Regions from separate parts of the Nonomuraea sp. MTCD27 genome, predicted to be linked through region 2. Evidence: predicted binding sites of a transcription regulator. Region 2 holds the regulator's gene; each other region holds the start of a gene.
What was found. Region 2 encodes HrcA, which represses chaperone genes, less so after heat shock. Its sites were predicted from a motif close to TTGGCACTCTCNNNNNGAGAGTGCCAA; they were not measured.
Positions count from the first base shown of each region.

Region 1 (5,311 bases), on a different contig from region 2:
ACCGCCGCCGCGGCGCGGGCGGGGCTCGACGCGTGCGTGTTCATCCCGGCCAACCTCGAGCAGGCCAAGATCGCCATGGCCCGCGTGTTCGGCGGGAAGCTGATCGGGATCGAGGGCACCTACGACGACGTCAACAGGTTCTGCTCCGAGCTGATCGGCGACCCCCTGGGTGACAAGTGGGGCTTCACCAACATCAACCTGCGGCCTTACTACGCCGAGGGCTCCAAGACACTCGCGTACGAGATCGCCGAGCAGCTCGGCTGGCGCCTGCCCGAGCAGATCATCATTCCCATCGCGTCCGGCTCGCAGCTCACGAAGATCGACAAGGGCTTCAAGGAGCTGGTGGCGCTGGGCCTGGTGGAGGACACGCCCTACAAGATCTTCGGCGCTCAGGCCGCCGGGTGCTCGCCCGTGTCCACGGCGTTCAAGGCCGGGCACGACGTCGTGCAGCCGGTCAAGCCCAACACCATCGCCAAGTCGCTGGCCATCGGCAACCCCGCCGACGGGCCGTACGTGCTGGACATCGCGCGGCGCACCGGAGGGGGCGTCGAGGACGTCACGGACCCGGAGATCGTGGCCGCGATCAAGCTCCTGGCCTCGACAGAGGGCATCTTCGCCGAGACCGCCGGCGGGGTGACCGTGGGCGTGCTGAAGAAGCTCACCGAGAGCGGCCGGCTCGACCCCGAGGCCGAGACCGTGGTGCTGAACACCGGTGACGGGCTCAAGACGCTCGACGCGATCAGCGACGACGCCACGCCCACGGCCGTGATCCGGCCCTCTCTCGACGCGTTCCGCGCGACTGTCTGACAATCAGGAAAGGCGACTTTAACCATGAGCGTTTCTGTGCGGATTCCCACCATTCTGCGCACGTACACCGGGGGTAGCGCCGAGGTGAGTGGCGAGGGTGCGACTCTTCGTGACGTGCTCGCCAAGCTGGACTCTGACTACCCGGGGATCGGCGCGAGAATTCTGGATGAATCGGGCAAGATTCGTCGTTTCGTCAACGTTTACGTTGGGGAAGAGGACGTCCGATTCGCCGAGGGTCTCGACACTCCCGCACCAGAAGGCACTCAGATCTCCATCATCCCGGCGGTTGCCGGCGGCTGAGTCCCGCGGAGCACACTCTTGAAGGCGCCCCTAGTGGGCGCCTTCTGCTTTTCCTGGGGTAATTCAACGTTGAAGGGTCTTCGCTGCGAAGAAATACGCGATTTGCAGATTGACTCTGTTGCCAAACCCCTTGCCACAGGTATGGTCGAGGGCGATCGTCTGGCTGATTTTCCGTTAAGTCATGCGATTACAGGTCCCGCGGAGGAATGGGCGAGATCTGGGAGACCAGTAAGAGGAGTCGGAAGTGGCGCAGGGCACCGTCAAGTGGTTCAACGCGGACAAGGGCTACGGCTTCATCGCGGTAGACGGTGGTAAGGATGTATTCGTCCATTACTCAGCGATCATGATGGACGGGTACCGATCTCTCGAACAGGGGCAGCGCGTCGAGTTCGAGATCACGCAGGGCCAGAAGGGACCGCAGGCGGAGTCTGTCCGCGCGGTCTGATTTTCATCACTGGTATGCACCGGGCGGGATCGCACGGCAGCGCAGTCCGTGCGAACCGTCACCTCTCTTTCGCCGACTCGCGTGCGGCGAGCCGCTCCGGGCGGCTCGCCGTACCGACGCACTGACCTGGGCGGGAGTAGGGGGGCAGGGGGCGTTCGCTTGCACTCGGCAGGGTAGAGTGCTAAACAGTTCGTTGGCACTCTGTGCAGCAGAGTGCCAACTCGGATCGAGACGATGGGGTCTGCCGAACGGAGATGCGGACCCATGCCGTCGCGGGCGTCGGCTCGGTCCACGACAAGCCACCCTGCATCTGGGAGGTCTAGCCTTATGGCAGCCAAGATGATCGCGTTTGACGAGGACGCCCGGCGCGGTCTCGAGCGCGGTATGAACCAGCTCGCCGACGCCGTCAAGGTGACCTTGGGTCCCAAGGGGCGCAACGTCGTGCTGGAGAAGAAGTGGGGCGCTCCCACGATCACCAACGACGGTGTTTCCATCGCCAAGGAGATCGAGCTCGAGGACCCATGGGAGAAGATCGGCGCTGAGCTGGTCAAGGAAGTCGCCAAGAAGACCGACGACGTCGCGGGCGACGGCACCACCACCGCCACCGTGCTCGCCCAGGCGCTGGTGCGCGAGGGCCTGCGCAACGTGGCCGCCGGCGCCAACCCGATGGCTCTGAAGAAGGGCATCGAGGCGGCTGTCGAGCGGGTCAGCGAGGAGCTCTCCAAGCTGGCCAAGGATGTGGAGACCAAGGAGCAGATCGCTTCGACCGCCTCCATCTCCGCCGCCGACGCCGAGATCGGCTCGCTCATCGCCGAGGCGATGGACAAGGTCGGCAAGGAAGGCGTCATCACCGTCGAGGAGAGCAACACCTTCGGCCTGGAGCTCGAGCTCACCGAGGGCATGCGCTTCGACAAGGGCATGACGTCGATGTACTTCGTCACCGACTCGGACCGCATGGAGGCCGTGCTCGAGGACCCGTACATCCTGATCGTCAACAGCAAGGTCTCCGCCAACAAGGACCTGCTGCCGCTGCTCGACAAGGTCGTGCAGTCGGGCAAGCCGCTGCTGATCATCGCCGAGGACGTCGAGGGCGAGGCGCTGGCCACCCTGGTCGTCAACAAGATCCGCGGCCTGTTCCGCTCCGTCGCCGTCAAGGCTCCCGGCTTCGGTGACCGCCGCAAGGCCATGCTCAACGACATCGCGATCCTGACCGGTGGTCAGGTCGTCGCCGAGGAGGTCGGTCTCAAGCTCGAGAGCGCCACCCTCGACCTGCTGGGCCGCGCCCGCAAGGTGGTCGTGACCAAGGACGAGACCACGATCGTCGACGGCGCCGGTGACGCCGAGCAGATCTCCGGCCGGGTCAACGAGATCCGCGCCGAGATCGAGCGCACCGACTCCGACTACGACCGTGAGAAGCTCCAGGAGCGCCTGGCCAAGCTCGCCGGCGGTGTCGCCGTCATCAAGGCCGGCGCCGCGACCGAGGTCGAGCTCAAGGAGCGCAAGCACCGCATCGAGGACGCCGTCCGCAACGCCAAGGCGGCCGTGGAGGAGGGCATCGTTCCCGGCGGTGGCGTGGCGCTGCTGCAGGCCGGTGCCAAGGCCTTCGACAAGCTCGAGCTCACGGGCGACGAGGCCACCGGTGCCGCCATCGTCAAGAAGGCGCTGGAGGAGCCGCTCAAGCAGATCGCGGTCAACGCCGGCCTCGAGGGCGGCGTCGTGGTCGAGCGCGTGCGCAACCTCACCCCGGGTGAGGGCCTCAACGCCGCGACCGGCGAGTACGTCAACATGTTCGACGCCGGCATCCTCGACCCGGCCAAGGTGACGCGCTCCGCGCTGCAGAACGCCGCCTCCATCGCGGCGCTCTTCCTCACCACCGAGGCCGTCATCGCCGAGAAGCCCGAGAAGACCCCCGCCGCTCCGGCCATGCCGGGCGGCGGCGACATGGACTTCTAGGTCTTTTCTCGTCGCTGGTACGAAGGGCGGCCCGGATTTTTCCGGGCCGCTCTTGTTTTTGTTTATCTGCCATTACGTTTCACAATTGATCGACTACTTGGAGTGAGGAAAGGTGGTGGCCACACTCGCCTCAACGAAGGAGTAGAGGATGCTTTCCCGCAGCAAGCGTATTTTCGGCATCGCCGTCCTGACCCTGGCCGCCGCCACCGCCACGGTGGCCCCGGCGCACGCCGACGAGGTTTACGAGGCCGACTTCAGCCTCCTGCGCCAGCTTCAGGGGCCGCTGTGCCTGCCGAACACGACCACGGGGATCGGGCTCCTCGACACGCTGCTGCCGCAGCTCATGGCGTGCACGTCGGGCGCCGTGGTGGTCGAGTGACAGCGGGGGCCCGAGCGCGGACTCCCGGCGGTCCCTGACCCACCGGCGGTCGTCCGGTCCCGTGCCTGTGGTGCCGCGGCCAACCTTGATCGCCACACGGCCGCGGCCCCACGGTGAAGCGCCCCGCCCATCGCGGCGGGGCGCTTCGATGCCCAGGTGCCCCCTCGGCGGCCTCCACGCCCGCACACGCCTTGCCCGGTGCGGGGGATGCACGCCGGGGCCGGCTGCCCACAGCGCGGGGCTGCACGCCGGGCTGGCGCTTTGCACAATGCAGGGCCGCACGCCGAAGCCGGCGCCTTGCTCAGTGCGGGGCGGGACGCCGGGCCGGCGCCTCGCTCAGTGCGGGGCTGCCGGGGGTGGCCCTTCGCAGCGCGGGGCTGCACGCCGGGGTCGGCGCCTTGCGCGGTGTGAGGTCGTGCGCCCGCCCCGCGCCGTTCGCAGCGCGAGGTCACACGCTTGGTCGGCGCCGTCCGCAGCGCGGGGCCGTCCGCCTGGCCCGCGTTCGGCGCGGCGCCGGGGCGGGTGCGGGTCTGCGACGAGCGCCGCGCGGGGCCGCCCGCCCCGTTGGGAAGGGGGTGCCGCCGACCGGCTCGGGGGCGGTCGGCGGCAGGTGGGGTCAGACGCCGTAGTGGGCGATGACGTGGCCGCGGGCCAGGGTGTTGGCGGTGATGTTGAAGCCCACCACCGCCGGGCTGGCGTCGCTGTCCACGCCGAGCGAGTCCACCCCCAGCGCGTGCACCGTGAACACGTACCGGTGCGGGTCGCCGGGAGGCGGGGCCGCGCCGCCGTACGCCTTGAGGCCGTAGTCGTTGCGGGCGTGCGTCGCCCCCTCCGGCAGGCCCTTGAAGTCAGGGGCCGTGCCCGCGCCCGTGGGGAGCTCCGTCACCGAGGCCGGCAGGTCGAACAGGACCCAGTGCCAGAAGCCGCTGCCCGTGGGCGCGTCGGGGTCGTAGCAGGTGACGGCGTAGCCGCGAGTGCCCTCCGGGGCGCCGGACCAGCGCAGGTGGGGGGACAGGTTGCCCCCCGTCATGCCCCAGTCGTTGAAGACGTGGAGGTCGTCGAGCCTGGCACCGTCCTGGAGGTCGTCGCTCTCGACCACGAGCGCGGGGGCCGACGGCAGGTGTTCATGGGGAAGGGGTGCGGGCACGGCATCCTCCTAGGTTGAGAGCTGCTTGCCCAGCCATCCTAGAAGCGGCCGCGCCCGTCGCCCCTCAGGCCGCCAGCTGTGCCGGGAGCGCCTTGTCGTGCAGCACCGTCAGGGACGTGACCGCCCGGGTCAGTACGACGTACAGCCGGGCCAGGCCCCGGGGCTCGGCCTCGACGATGTCGGCGGGCTCGACCACGATGACGTGGTCGTACTCCAGGCCCTTGGCCAGGGTGGCGGGGACGATCAGGAGGCGGTGTTCCTCGGCGGAGTCGGGGTCGAG
Region 1 covers NZ_JBGNUW010000040.1:33,256-38,566, forward strand. Annotated here, with positions in the region: gene thrC (threonine synthase) at 1-807, shown strand, start outside; gene ACBJ59_RS59240 (MoaD/ThiS family protein) at 832-1,107, shown strand; gene ACBJ59_RS59245 (cold-shock protein) at 1,352-1,552, shown strand; gene groL (chaperonin GroEL) at 1,880-3,505, shown strand; gene ACBJ59_RS59255 (hypothetical protein) at 3,654-3,884, shown strand; gene ACBJ59_RS59260 (YbhB/YbcL family Raf kinase inhibitor-like protein) at 4,501-5,031, opposite strand; gene ACBJ59_RS59265 (HelD family protein) at 5,096-5,311, opposite strand, start outside.
Region 1: groL (chaperonin GroEL) is a predicted target of HrcA. The motif match lies at 1,746-1,772, and genes of this name have one in related genera.

Region 2 (5,311 bases):
CCACCGGCCCAGCGCCTTGGCGACCTTGTTGCCCTTCCACTGCGTGATGCTGCGCGCGGCCGCCCAGGGCACGATCACGTCCACACCCGCCTCGGTCATCATCTCGACCGCCAGCTCGCCCCGGTCGCCCTTGGGCAGCCCCTGGACGACCACGATCCGGGGCCGGGGCGCCTCGACGTCGTAGCGGCGCAGCACGTCGAGCCTGAGCGCGTCCTTCAGCGTCTCGCGGACGACGCATTCGGCCACCCCGCCGGCCCCGTCGGTCAGATCGACCCGCTCACCGGCCCGCAGGCGGCGCACGGAGGCCGCGTGCCGCCCCTCGGGGCCGTCGAGCGTCAGCTCCGGCCCGTCCAGCCGGTGGGCCAGGAACACGGGTGCGGTCACGTCACCGGCCGTTGAAGGCGTCACGCAGGCGGGAGAAAAAACCCTGCTGTCCCGGTGCGAACTTGCCAGGCGGGCGCTCCTCACCCCGCTGCCTGGACAGTTCGCGCAGGAGCTCTTCCTGGGCCGTGTCGAGCCGGGTCGGCGTCTCCACGTTGACGTGGATCAGCAGGTCACCCCTGCCGGACTCGTTGAGCCGCTGCACACCGCGCCCGTACATGGTGATGACCTGGCCGGACTGCGTGCCGGGGCGGACGTCGACCTCCTCGGAGCCGTCGAGCGTCTCCACCGCCAGGATGGTGCCGAGGGCGGCGGCGGTCATCGGGATCTGCACGGTGCAGTGCAGGTCGTCGCCGCGCCGCTCGAAGATCTCGTGGGCCCGCTCGACGATCTCCAGGAACAGGTCTCCGGGTGGTCCGCCGCCGGGGCCGACCTCGCCCTCGCCGGCGAGCTGGATGTGGGTGCCGTCCTCCACGCCCGCGGGGATGCGGACCTTGATCGTACGGCGGGTGCGCACCCGGCCGTCGCCGGAGCACTCCTGGCAGGGGTGGCGGATGATCGTGCCGAAGCCACCGCACTGCGGGCACGGCCGCGAGGTCATGACCTGGCCCAGGAAGGACCGGGTGACCTGGGAGATCTCGCCGCGCCCGTTGCACATGTCACAGGTGTCGGGGTGGGTGCCCGCCGCGGCTCCCGCGCCGTGGCACACCTCGCACAGCACGGCCGTGTCGACGACCAGCTCGCGGGTGGTGCCGAACGCCGTCTCGCGCAGGTCGAGCTCCACCCGGATGGTGGCGTTGCGGCCCCTGCGGGCGCGCGAGCGGGGCCCCCGGGCGCCGCCCGCCGTGCCGAAGAAGGCGTCCATGATGTCGCTGAAGGGGAAGCCCGCTCCGAAGCCTCCGGCGCCCGCGCCCGCCGCCGCGCCGCCGAAGGGGTCGCCACCCAGGTCGTACATCTGGCGCTTGTTCGGATCGGACAGCACCTCGTAAGCCTGCGTGATCTCCTTGAACCGCTCCTGGGTCTCAGGATCGGGGTTCACGTCGGGGTGCAGCTCACGGGCGAGTCGGCGGTAGGCCTTCTTGATCTCGTCCTGACTTGCGTCACGGCGCACCCCGAGGGTGGCGTAGTAGTCGCTGTTTGCCACTTATCGACCTCTTATGATGCAGCCAGGATCTGGCTGACGTAGCGTGCCACCGCGCGTACGGCGCCCATCGTCACGGGATAGTCCATCCTGGTCGGCCCCAGCACGCCGAGCCGGGCAAGTTGGTTGTCGCCAGAACCGTATCCGGTCGCGACGACGGATGTGCCGCGCAGGTAGGGGTTTTCTGAGCCGATGCGCACGGTGAGAGCGGACGGCGTGTCTGATGAAGTCTCGCCGAGCAGCCGCATCAGGACCACCTGCTCTTCCAGCGCCTCCAGCACGTCGCGCAGGCCGACGGTGAAGTCGGCGCCGGCGAGGTTGGCCGCGCCGGCGAACACGATCTTCTCGTCGTGCCGCTCCACCAGCGTCTCGAGCAGCACGGACAGGATCGTGGCCACGGCGGGCCGGTCTTCGACGGGCAGCCGCTCGGGCAGGTCGGCGACCAGCTCCGGGACGGTGCTCAGGCCGCAGCCGTCGAGGCAGGCGTTGAGCACGGCCCGCAGATGCGCAATGCGGGTGTCCTCCACCACTTCGGGCAGCTCGACCACGCGCTGCTCGACCCGGCCGGTGTTGGTGATCAGCACGAGCATGACCCGCCGGTCGTTCAGCGGGACCAGCTCGACGTGCCTGACCGTCGAACGCGTCAGCGTCGGGTATTGCACCACCGCCACCTGCCTGGTCAGCTGCGCGAGCAGCCGGACCGTGCGGGTGACCACGTCGTCGAGGTCGACGGCGCCGGCGAGGAACGTCTCGATCGCCCTGCGCTCGGCCCCCGACAACGGCTTGACCTGCGACAGCCGGTCGACGAACAGGCGGTAGCCCTTGTCCGTCGGCACACGGCCCGCGCTGGTGTGGGGCTGGGTGATGTAGCCTTCCTCCTCCAGCGCGGCCATGTCGTTCCTGACCGTCGCCGGGGAGACCTTCAGGTTGTGGCGCTCGGCGAGTGCCTTGGAGCCCACCGGTTCGTTGGTGGACACGTAGTCTTCGACAATGGCGCGGAGCACCGCCAGTTTCCGATCGTCGAGCACGTGCTCACCTCCTGCCTCTGTCCTTATCAGGAACGCGGTGTCTAGCACTCTGTGTTCCCGAGTGCCAAGTGTACGGCTCTCGCCCACAAGGTGCGATAACACCGCGTCCCATCCTGCTGCTAGCTTCCTGGAAGCGACAGGCCTCACACTTGCCCATATGACCGACGAATCCCAGCCCCCGTCGTACGGCCCCCCGCCCGGGCAGGGTCCTTACCACGGTCAGCCGCGACCTCCTCAGTACGGCCCGCAGCCCGGCTCCCAGCCCGGCTACGGCCCGCAACCGGGCTCCCAGCCCGGTTACGGCCCCCAGCCCGGCTCTCAGCCCGGCCCCGGCCAGCCACCACAGGGCCAGCCGCCCTACGGACAGCCGCCTTTCGGCCAGCCACCGCAGTACGGCCAGCCACCGCAGTACGGTCAGCTGCCGCAGTACGGTCAGCCCACCCAGTTCGGCCCGCCACCTCAGTACGGACAATACGGCCAACAGCCCCAATTTCCGCCACGAATCGACTCCAAAGCGATAAAGCCCCGCCTGTGGTGGCTCGCGGCGGCCTGGGGCGTGTTCGTGGTGTGCGCGGTGGCGGGGGTGCTCATGTTCACCGGCGGGGTGGTGAGCAGCGTGGCGGACCTGGCTCCGACCCGGACGTTCGCGTCGGGCGAAAGCGTCACCGTCCCGGTGGACCCGGCCGACAAGCCCGCCGTGTACATCGCCAGTGACACTCAGGTCACCTACGACTGCGCCATCACCGGCGGGCCCGGGCAGGCCAGGCTGGCCAAGACCGCGGGCACCCAGAAGGTCACGGTGAACGGGGCCGTCTGGGAGCAGTTCCTCGTGATCAACGCCCCGGCCAAGGGCGACTACCAGCTCACCTGCACCAACCAGGAGCAGGCCACCGTACGCTACGGCGTGGGCCGCGACGCCCTGTCCGCCGTGGGCGGGATCACCGGCGGGCTGGCCGCGCTGGTGCTCGTCCCCGGCGTGGGTCTGCTCGTCGCGATCGCCGGCACCATCACCGTCCTCGTACGCCGCAGCGGTGCGCGTAAGCGCCTTGCGGTCAGCGGGTGATTTGCTACGGTCCCCGTGTGTACGAGGGCGATGTTCTGTCGGGAAATTGGCGTCGGCCGGGCAAGGGCAAGATCCCGAAAGTGCCCGCCGAGCCGGACCTCGTCGTGGAGGACGCGGACAGCGGCTTCTGCGGCGCCGTGGTGGCCTGCGACAAGGAGGCCGTCACGCTCGAAGACCGGTTCGGCAAGCGCCGCCTGTTCCCCCTCGCACCCGCCGCCTTCCTGCTGGACGGCAAGGCCGTGACCCTGGTCCGCCCCACGGCGGCCCCCGCGGGCCCCAGGCGCAGCGCGTCGGGCTCCATCGCCGTGGAGGGGCTGCGGGCCAGGGTGGCCAGGCAGAGCCGGATCTACGTGGAGGGCGTGCACGACGCCGCCCTCGTGGAGAAGATCTGGGGCCATGACCTTCGGGTCGAGGGGGTCGTGGTCGAATATCTCGAAGGCGTGGACGACCTGCCCGCCATCGTGGCGGAGTTCGGCCCCGAGCCGGGGCGCCGGCTGGGCGTGCTGGTGGACCACCTGGTGCCCGGCTCCAAGGAGAGCAGGATCGCCGCCGAGATCACCTCACCGGACGTGCTGGTGGTGGGGCACCCCTACATCGACATCTGGCAGGCGGTCAAACCCTCCGTGCTGCGCATCCCCGCCTGGCCCGACGTGCCGCGCGGGGTGCCGTGGAAGGAGGGCGTGATCGCCGCCCTCGGCTGGCGCATGGAGCCCGCGGAGGCATGGCGGCGCATTCTCGGCGCCGTCTCGAAGTACACGGACCTGGAGCCGGAGCTGCTCGGCCGGGTCGAGGAACTGATCGACTTCGTTACGGAGGCACCATGACCCACGACCCGCCCCAGCCACCGCCCGACGACGACGCCACGCGCAGAGTCACCCCCGCGGACCTCCCCCCGCCCTCCGGCCCCCAGCAGCCCGGCTACGGCCAGCCGCCGCCTCCCGGGTACGGCCAGCAACCCGGATCGCAGCCGGGTTACGGCCAGCAACCCGGCTCCCAGCCCGGCTACGGCCAGCAACCCGGCTCCCAGCCCGGCTACGGCCAGCAGCCCAGCTACGGCCAGCCGCCGCCTCCCGGGTACGGCCAGCAGCCAGGCTCCCAGCCCGGCTACGGGCAGCCGGGCGCCTACGGGCAGCAGATCCCCTATGGCCAGCAGGCGCCTTACGGCCACCAGTCCGGCTCCCAGCCCAACTACGGGCAGCCGCCGCCCCCCGGCTACGGCCAGCCGGGCGCGTACGGCCGCCCCGGCGCACACGGCTACCCCCAGGGCCCCGGCGAGCCGTACATCCCCGGCAGGTTCGGCCCGCGCCCCGGCACCGACGACACCACCATGGCGATGCTCTCGCACCTCCTCGGCCTGCTGGTCTCGTGGATCGGCCCGCTGATCATCTACCTGATGAAGAAGGACGAGTCCCCCTACGTCAGGGACCAGGCCGCTGAGGCGCTGAACTTCCAGATCACGATGTTCATCGGCTACCTGATCGCCGGCATCCTGACGGTCGTCTTCATCGGCATCCTGCTACTGCCGATCGTCTGGATCCTGTCGCTGATCTTCCACATCCAGGCCGCCATGGCCACGAACAAGGGCCAGCCGTACCGCTACCCGTTCTCCATCCGGATGATCACCTAGACCAGGAGATCCCTGATGAGGGCGTCGGCCAGCAGCCGCCCCTGGAGGGTCAGCACCATCAGCCCCGACCT
Region 2 covers NZ_JBGNUW010000006.1:514,431-519,741, forward strand. Annotated here, with positions in the region: gene ACBJ59_RS21275 (16S rRNA (uracil(1498)-N(3))-methyltransferase) at 1-384, opposite strand, end outside; gene dnaJ (molecular chaperone DnaJ) at 386-1,525, opposite strand; gene hrcA (heat-inducible transcriptional repressor HrcA) at 1,537-2,550, opposite strand; gene ACBJ59_RS21290 (hypothetical protein) at 2,708-3,613, shown strand; gene ACBJ59_RS21295 (DUF3097 domain-containing protein) at 3,631-4,437, shown strand; gene ACBJ59_RS21300 (DUF4870 domain-containing protein) at 4,434-5,240, shown strand; gene hemW (radical SAM family heme chaperone HemW) at 5,237-5,311, opposite strand, start outside.

Region 3 (5,311 bases), on a different contig from region 2:
CGCCCTCCTTCGGGATTTCGACGTGGACGGCGTGTACGCGGAGACGTTCCGCGCCACCGGATTCACCGGAGGGCTCAACTACTACCGCAACCTCGATCGCAACTGGGCCCTGGCCGAACGCTTCCAGGACCGGACGATCGACGTGCCCTCCCTGTTCGTCATCGGCTCGGAGGACCCCGTGGGGTCGTTCATGAGGACCGACCGGATCACGGAGATCACCTCCGACCTGCGCGGCCACGTGGTGATCGACGGAGCCGGTCACTGGATCCAGCAGGAGCGCCCCGAGGAGGTCAACACGGCGCTGCTGCGCTTCCTCGACACCCTCTGACCTCCCTCGAGACAGGGCCGGGTGCCGGGCACTGACCTCCCCACCGGGGCGGCGTGTCAGGTAGCGGCGGCCGGGCCTCGGCGTGCGCCAGGCCGAGGGCCTGTCGGCATGCCTTGGCCGCCGCCTTTTGCCCGCCGAGGCGGCGCAGGAGGCCGGCGCGGGTGGCGGGCAGCAGGTCGTCGCCCTGCAGGGACCCGTCCGCGGCCGGCCGGTTCGCCAGGTGCGGCTCCGCCAGCGGGCGTGGGCCATGGCGACGGCCACCGCTCGGTTCAGCTCGACCACGGAGGAGGGCGGCAGGCGGGCCGGCCGGTCGGCCGGCCGTACAGGGCGGCGGTCTGTGGCCAGTCGCCGGGCGGCTCTTTCCACCGTGGCCGGGAAAGGTTCGCCGTGGCCGGGAAGGTCCGCCGCCTTCCCCGGCCACATGCGGATCGGGTGCGCGGATCGGGTGCCGGGCCTAATTAGAAGCCCATGTCGCCGCCGCCCGGCATCGCCGGAGCGGCGGGGGTCTTCTCGGGCTTCTCGGCGATGACGGCCTCGGTGGTGAGGAAGAGCGCCGCGATGGAGGCGGCGTTCTGCAGCGCGGAGCGCGTCACCTTGGCCGGGTCGAGGATGCCGGCGTCGAACATGTTGACGTACTCGCCGGTCGCGGCGTTGAGGCCCTCACCCGGGGTGAGGTTGCGCACGCGCTCGACCACGACGCCGCCCTCGAGGCCGGCGTTGACCGCGATCTGCTTGAGCGGCTCCTCCAGCGCCTTCTTGACGATGGCGGCACCGGTGGCCTCGTCGCCCGTGAGCCCGAGCTTGTCGAAGGCCCCGTCGGAAACGCCGTCGAAAACGCCGGCGCCGGCCTGCAGCAGCGCCACGCCACCGCCGGGGACGATGCCCTCCTCCACAGCCGCCTTGGCGTTGCGGACGGCGTCCTCGATGCGGTGCTTGCGCTCCTTGAGCTCGACCTCGGTCGCGGCGCCGGCCTTGATGACGGCGACACCGCCGGCGAGCTTGGCCAGGCGCTCCTGGAGCTTCTCACGGTCGTAGTCGGAGTCGGTGCGCTCGATCTCGGCGCGGATCTCGTTGACCCGGCCGGAGATCTGCTCGGCGTCACCGGCGCCGTCGACGATCGTGGTCTCGTCCTTGGTCACGACCACCTTGCGGGCGCGGCCCAGCAGGTCGAGGGTGGCGCTCTCGAGCTTGAGACCGACCTCCTCGGCGACGACCTGACCACCGGTCAGGATCGCGATGTCGTTGAGCATGGCCTTGCGGCGGTCACCGAAGCCGGGAGCCTTGACCGCGACCGACCGGAAGACGCCGTTCATCTTGTTGACGACCAGGGTGGCCAGCGCCTCGCCCTCGACGTCCTCCGCGATGACCAGCAGCGGCTTGCCCGACTGCACGACCTTGTCGAGCAGCGGCACCACCTCCCGGTTGGCGGAGACCTTGCCGCTCATGATCAGGATGTACGGGTCGTCCAGGACGGCTTCGAGCCGGTCGGAGTCGGTGATGAAGATCGGTGAGATGTAGCCCTTGTCGAAGCGCATGCCCTCGGTGAGCTCGAGCTCCAGGCCGAAGGTGTTGCTCTCCTCGACGGTGATGACGCCTTCCTTGCCGACCTTGTCCATCGCCTCGGCGATGAGCGAGCCGATCTCGGCGTCGGCGGCGGAGATGGAGGCGGTCGAAGCGATCTGCTCCTTGGTCTCCACGTTCTTGGCCAGCTTGGAGAGCTCCTCGCTGACCCGCTCGACGGCCGCTTCGATGCCCTTCTTCAGAGCCATCGGGTTGGCGCCGGCGGCCACGTTGCGCAGGCCCTCGCGCACCAGCGCCTGGGCGAGCACGGTGGCGGTGGTGGTGCCGTCGCCCGCGACGTCGTCGGTCTTCTTGGCGACTTCCTTGACCAGCTCAGCGCCGATCTTCTCCCATGGGTCCTCGAGCTCGATCTCCTTGGCGATGGAAACACCGTCGTTGGTGATCGTGGGAGCGCCCCACTTCTTCTCCAGCACGACGTTGCGCCCCTTGGGACCCAAGGTCACCTTGACGGCGTCGGCGAGCTGGTTCATACCGCGCTCGAGACCGCGCCGGGCGTCCTCGTCGAACGCGATCATCTTCGAAGCCATTGCTGCTCCTGCTCTCGTTGGGGGCTGTGCCGGGGACGGCGCCCGCGACGGACGGCCTGCGGGCAGGCCTCGCCGGCCCCGGCACACGCCTAGCGGTTGGCACTCTCGGGGTGGGAGTGCCAGGCGTCTCGTCGCACTCTACCCACAAATTGCGTGGCACGCACATACTGCGCGGTGCGCAACATCGGGTAGGGTGGAGCCATGAACGACGACGCCATGGACCTGCGCTCCCGCAACCGGCAGGCCACCCGGGAGGCGATCGGCCATGCCGCGCTGCGCCTGGCCATCGAGCAGGGGCCGAGCGGGCTGGCCCTGGTCCGCGTGCACGACATCGCCACGGCGGCGGGCGTCTCGCCCCGCACCTACAACAACTACTTCTCCAGCCGGGAGGAGGCGATCTGCGCCTTCCAGGCCGACCAGTCCAGGCGCGCCGGGCAGGCGCTGCGCTCCCGGCCCGACGATGAGCCGCTCGCCGAGGCCGTCGTCGCGGCCGTGATCGAGCTCTACACCGACCCCGAGCCCGACAAGGCCGGCCTGCGCATGATCATGTCGACGCCCGAGCTGGAGGGGGAGGCGCTGAAGGCGTTCAGCATGGCGGAGGGCCCGCTCGCCGACGCGATCGCCGAGCGCACCGGCCCCGTCCCCGGGGGCGACCTGTTCCCCGCCGTCATGGCGGCCGCGGTCGCGGGGGCCATCCGGGTGGCGGGGCGGCACTGGCTGGAGAAGGGCAACACCGAGCCCTTCGCCACCATCCTGCGCCGCGCCCTGTCCTGCGTCCTTCCCGCCACACCGCGGGATCGGTGAGCTCAGGCGGCCGGAGGGATCAGGGGGCGGTCGTGCGGGAGCCGGTGGCCAGCCCCGGAAGGTCCCTACGTGCTGGCATCGGTGCCCGGTGGCGGGCCAGGATGGTCCCAGCGACCTTTGGGGGGATCATCGTGGCGAAACCGGTGTACGCGGCCGCCGCCGTCCACGTCCCGGCGCCGCCGGAGCAGGTGTTCGGCCTGATCACCGACTGGCCCCGGCACCAGGAGTGGATGCTCATGACCACGGCGCGCCGGGTGGGCGAGGACGGGCTGGAGGCGTACACGGGGGTGCGGCCGTTCGGCTTCCTGGACACGATGACGATCACCCACTGGCAGCCGCCGACGTTGCTGCGCATCACGCACACCGGGCGCGTCGTGCGCGGGCGCGGCGCCATCCGGGTGCTCCCGCAGCGGGGCGGCAGCCGGGTGGTGTGGGCCGAGGAGCTGGAGCTGCCGTTCGGGGCGCTGGGCCGGGCCGCGTGGCCGCTGGCCCGTCCGGTGGCCGTCGCCCTCCTGCGCCACTGCCTGCGCCGGCTGGCCGCGCTGCTGCCCGCGACGTAGAAGAGCGGCCTCACGCGCTCCACGGCCCCCGTAGAGCGCCTCACGCGCTCTACGGCCTCCCGTCGAGCGCCTCACGGGCTCCACGGGCCCCCGTCGCCGAAGACCAGCTCGGCGAAGCGTTCGCCGATGCGGCGGTGGCCGGCCGGGTCGGGGTGGACCCGGTCGGGCAGGGGCAGCTCGACGAAGTCGGCCTCGCCGTAGAGGGAGCGGCCGTCGAGGTAGTGGAGTGCGGGGTCGTCGATCGACCGCTGCGCGGTGATGCGGGCCAGCTCGTCCCGGATGACGTTGAGGGTCAGGCGGCCGGCGGCGACCTCCGACGGGCTGCCGAGTGCCCGGAACCGCAGGCCGGGGTCGTCGGGGTCGGGGGCGAGGGGGCCGGGGGTGTCCTCCTGGACGGGGCAGAGGATCGGGGAGATCACCAGCAGCGGCGTGCCGGGGTGCCCGTCGCGGATGGTGTCGAGGAAGCCGTGCACGGCGGGGGTGAAGCCGCGCGAGCGCATCAGGTCGGCGTTGGCCAGGTTGATGCCGATCTTGAGGCTGATCAGGTCCGCGGGCGTGTCGCGGATGGTACGCGCGGTGAACGGGTCGAGCAGCGCGTTCCCGCTGAACCCGAGGTTGATCAGCTCGACGCCGCCCCGGGCGGCGGCCAGCGCGGGCCAGGTCTCGGTCGGGCCGGCGGCGCTGGAGCCGTGGCTGATCGAGCTGCCGTGATGCAGCCACACGCGGCGGCCGCGGTCCGGCACGGCCTCGACGGGCGCGTCGGTACGCAGCTCGATCAGCTCGGTGACCTCGACCTGCGGGAGCCAGATCTCCACGTCCTTCACCCCGGCCGCCAGACCGGAGAAGCCGACGGTGCCGGGCTGCCCCGGCCGGACGGTGGAGGACTGACCGGCCAGGTCGATGACGGCGAGGTTGCCTCCGGGCACGCCGGCCCGGCCGGCCAGGCGGCCGTCCACGACCAGGTCGTAGACGCCGTCCGGCCGGGGCGGGAACCCCGGGTAGGCGTTCTTGGTGGGCAGCACGTCCAGCTCGACGGCGGTGGCCCGGGTGCGGAAGGCCAGCCGCACCCCGGACGGCTGGGACTCGACCCTGGCCAGGTAGTCGTCGGGGAACTGCCTGCGCGCCCAGGCGGGCAGCCGGTGCGGCAGCGTGCCGCGCCCGGTGCGTTCGAGCTCCAGCGCGCCGCGCAGGATGCGTTCGTCGATGGGGGTGGTGATCCAGTCGGTCATTCGGGCTTCCTTGAACGGTTGCGGAGGGCGAGGTCGAGGGTGTCCAGGGCCCAGGCCCAGGAGTCGTCGGCCGAGCGCGGGGTGTGGCGGAAGGAGCCGGCCATTTCCAGGCTCACGAAGCCGTGGAAGGTGGCGCCCAGGAGGCGTACGGCGTCGGTCTGGTCGGGCTCGGGCAGGTCGTAGCCGCGCAGCAGCGCCCGGGTCATCTCCGCGTGCCGGGGCCCCGCGCTGCCGGCCGCGGTCTCGGCGTCCAGCTCGAACCGGGAGGCGGCGTACCGGCCC
Region 3 covers NZ_JBGNUW010000007.1:386,989-392,299, reverse strand. Annotated here, with positions in the region: gene ACBJ59_RS23295 (alpha/beta fold hydrolase) at 1-328, shown strand, start outside; gene groL (chaperonin GroEL) at 787-2,436, opposite strand; gene ACBJ59_RS23285 (TetR/AcrR family transcriptional regulator) at 2,638-3,240, shown strand; gene ACBJ59_RS23280 (SRPBCC family protein) at 3,372-3,800, shown strand; gene ACBJ59_RS23275 (GDSL-type esterase/lipase family protein) at 3,872-5,029, opposite strand; gene ACBJ59_RS23270 (TetR/AcrR family transcriptional regulator) at 5,026-5,311, opposite strand, start outside.
Region 3: groL (chaperonin GroEL) is a predicted target of HrcA. The motif match lies at 2,533-2,559, and genes of this name have one in related genera.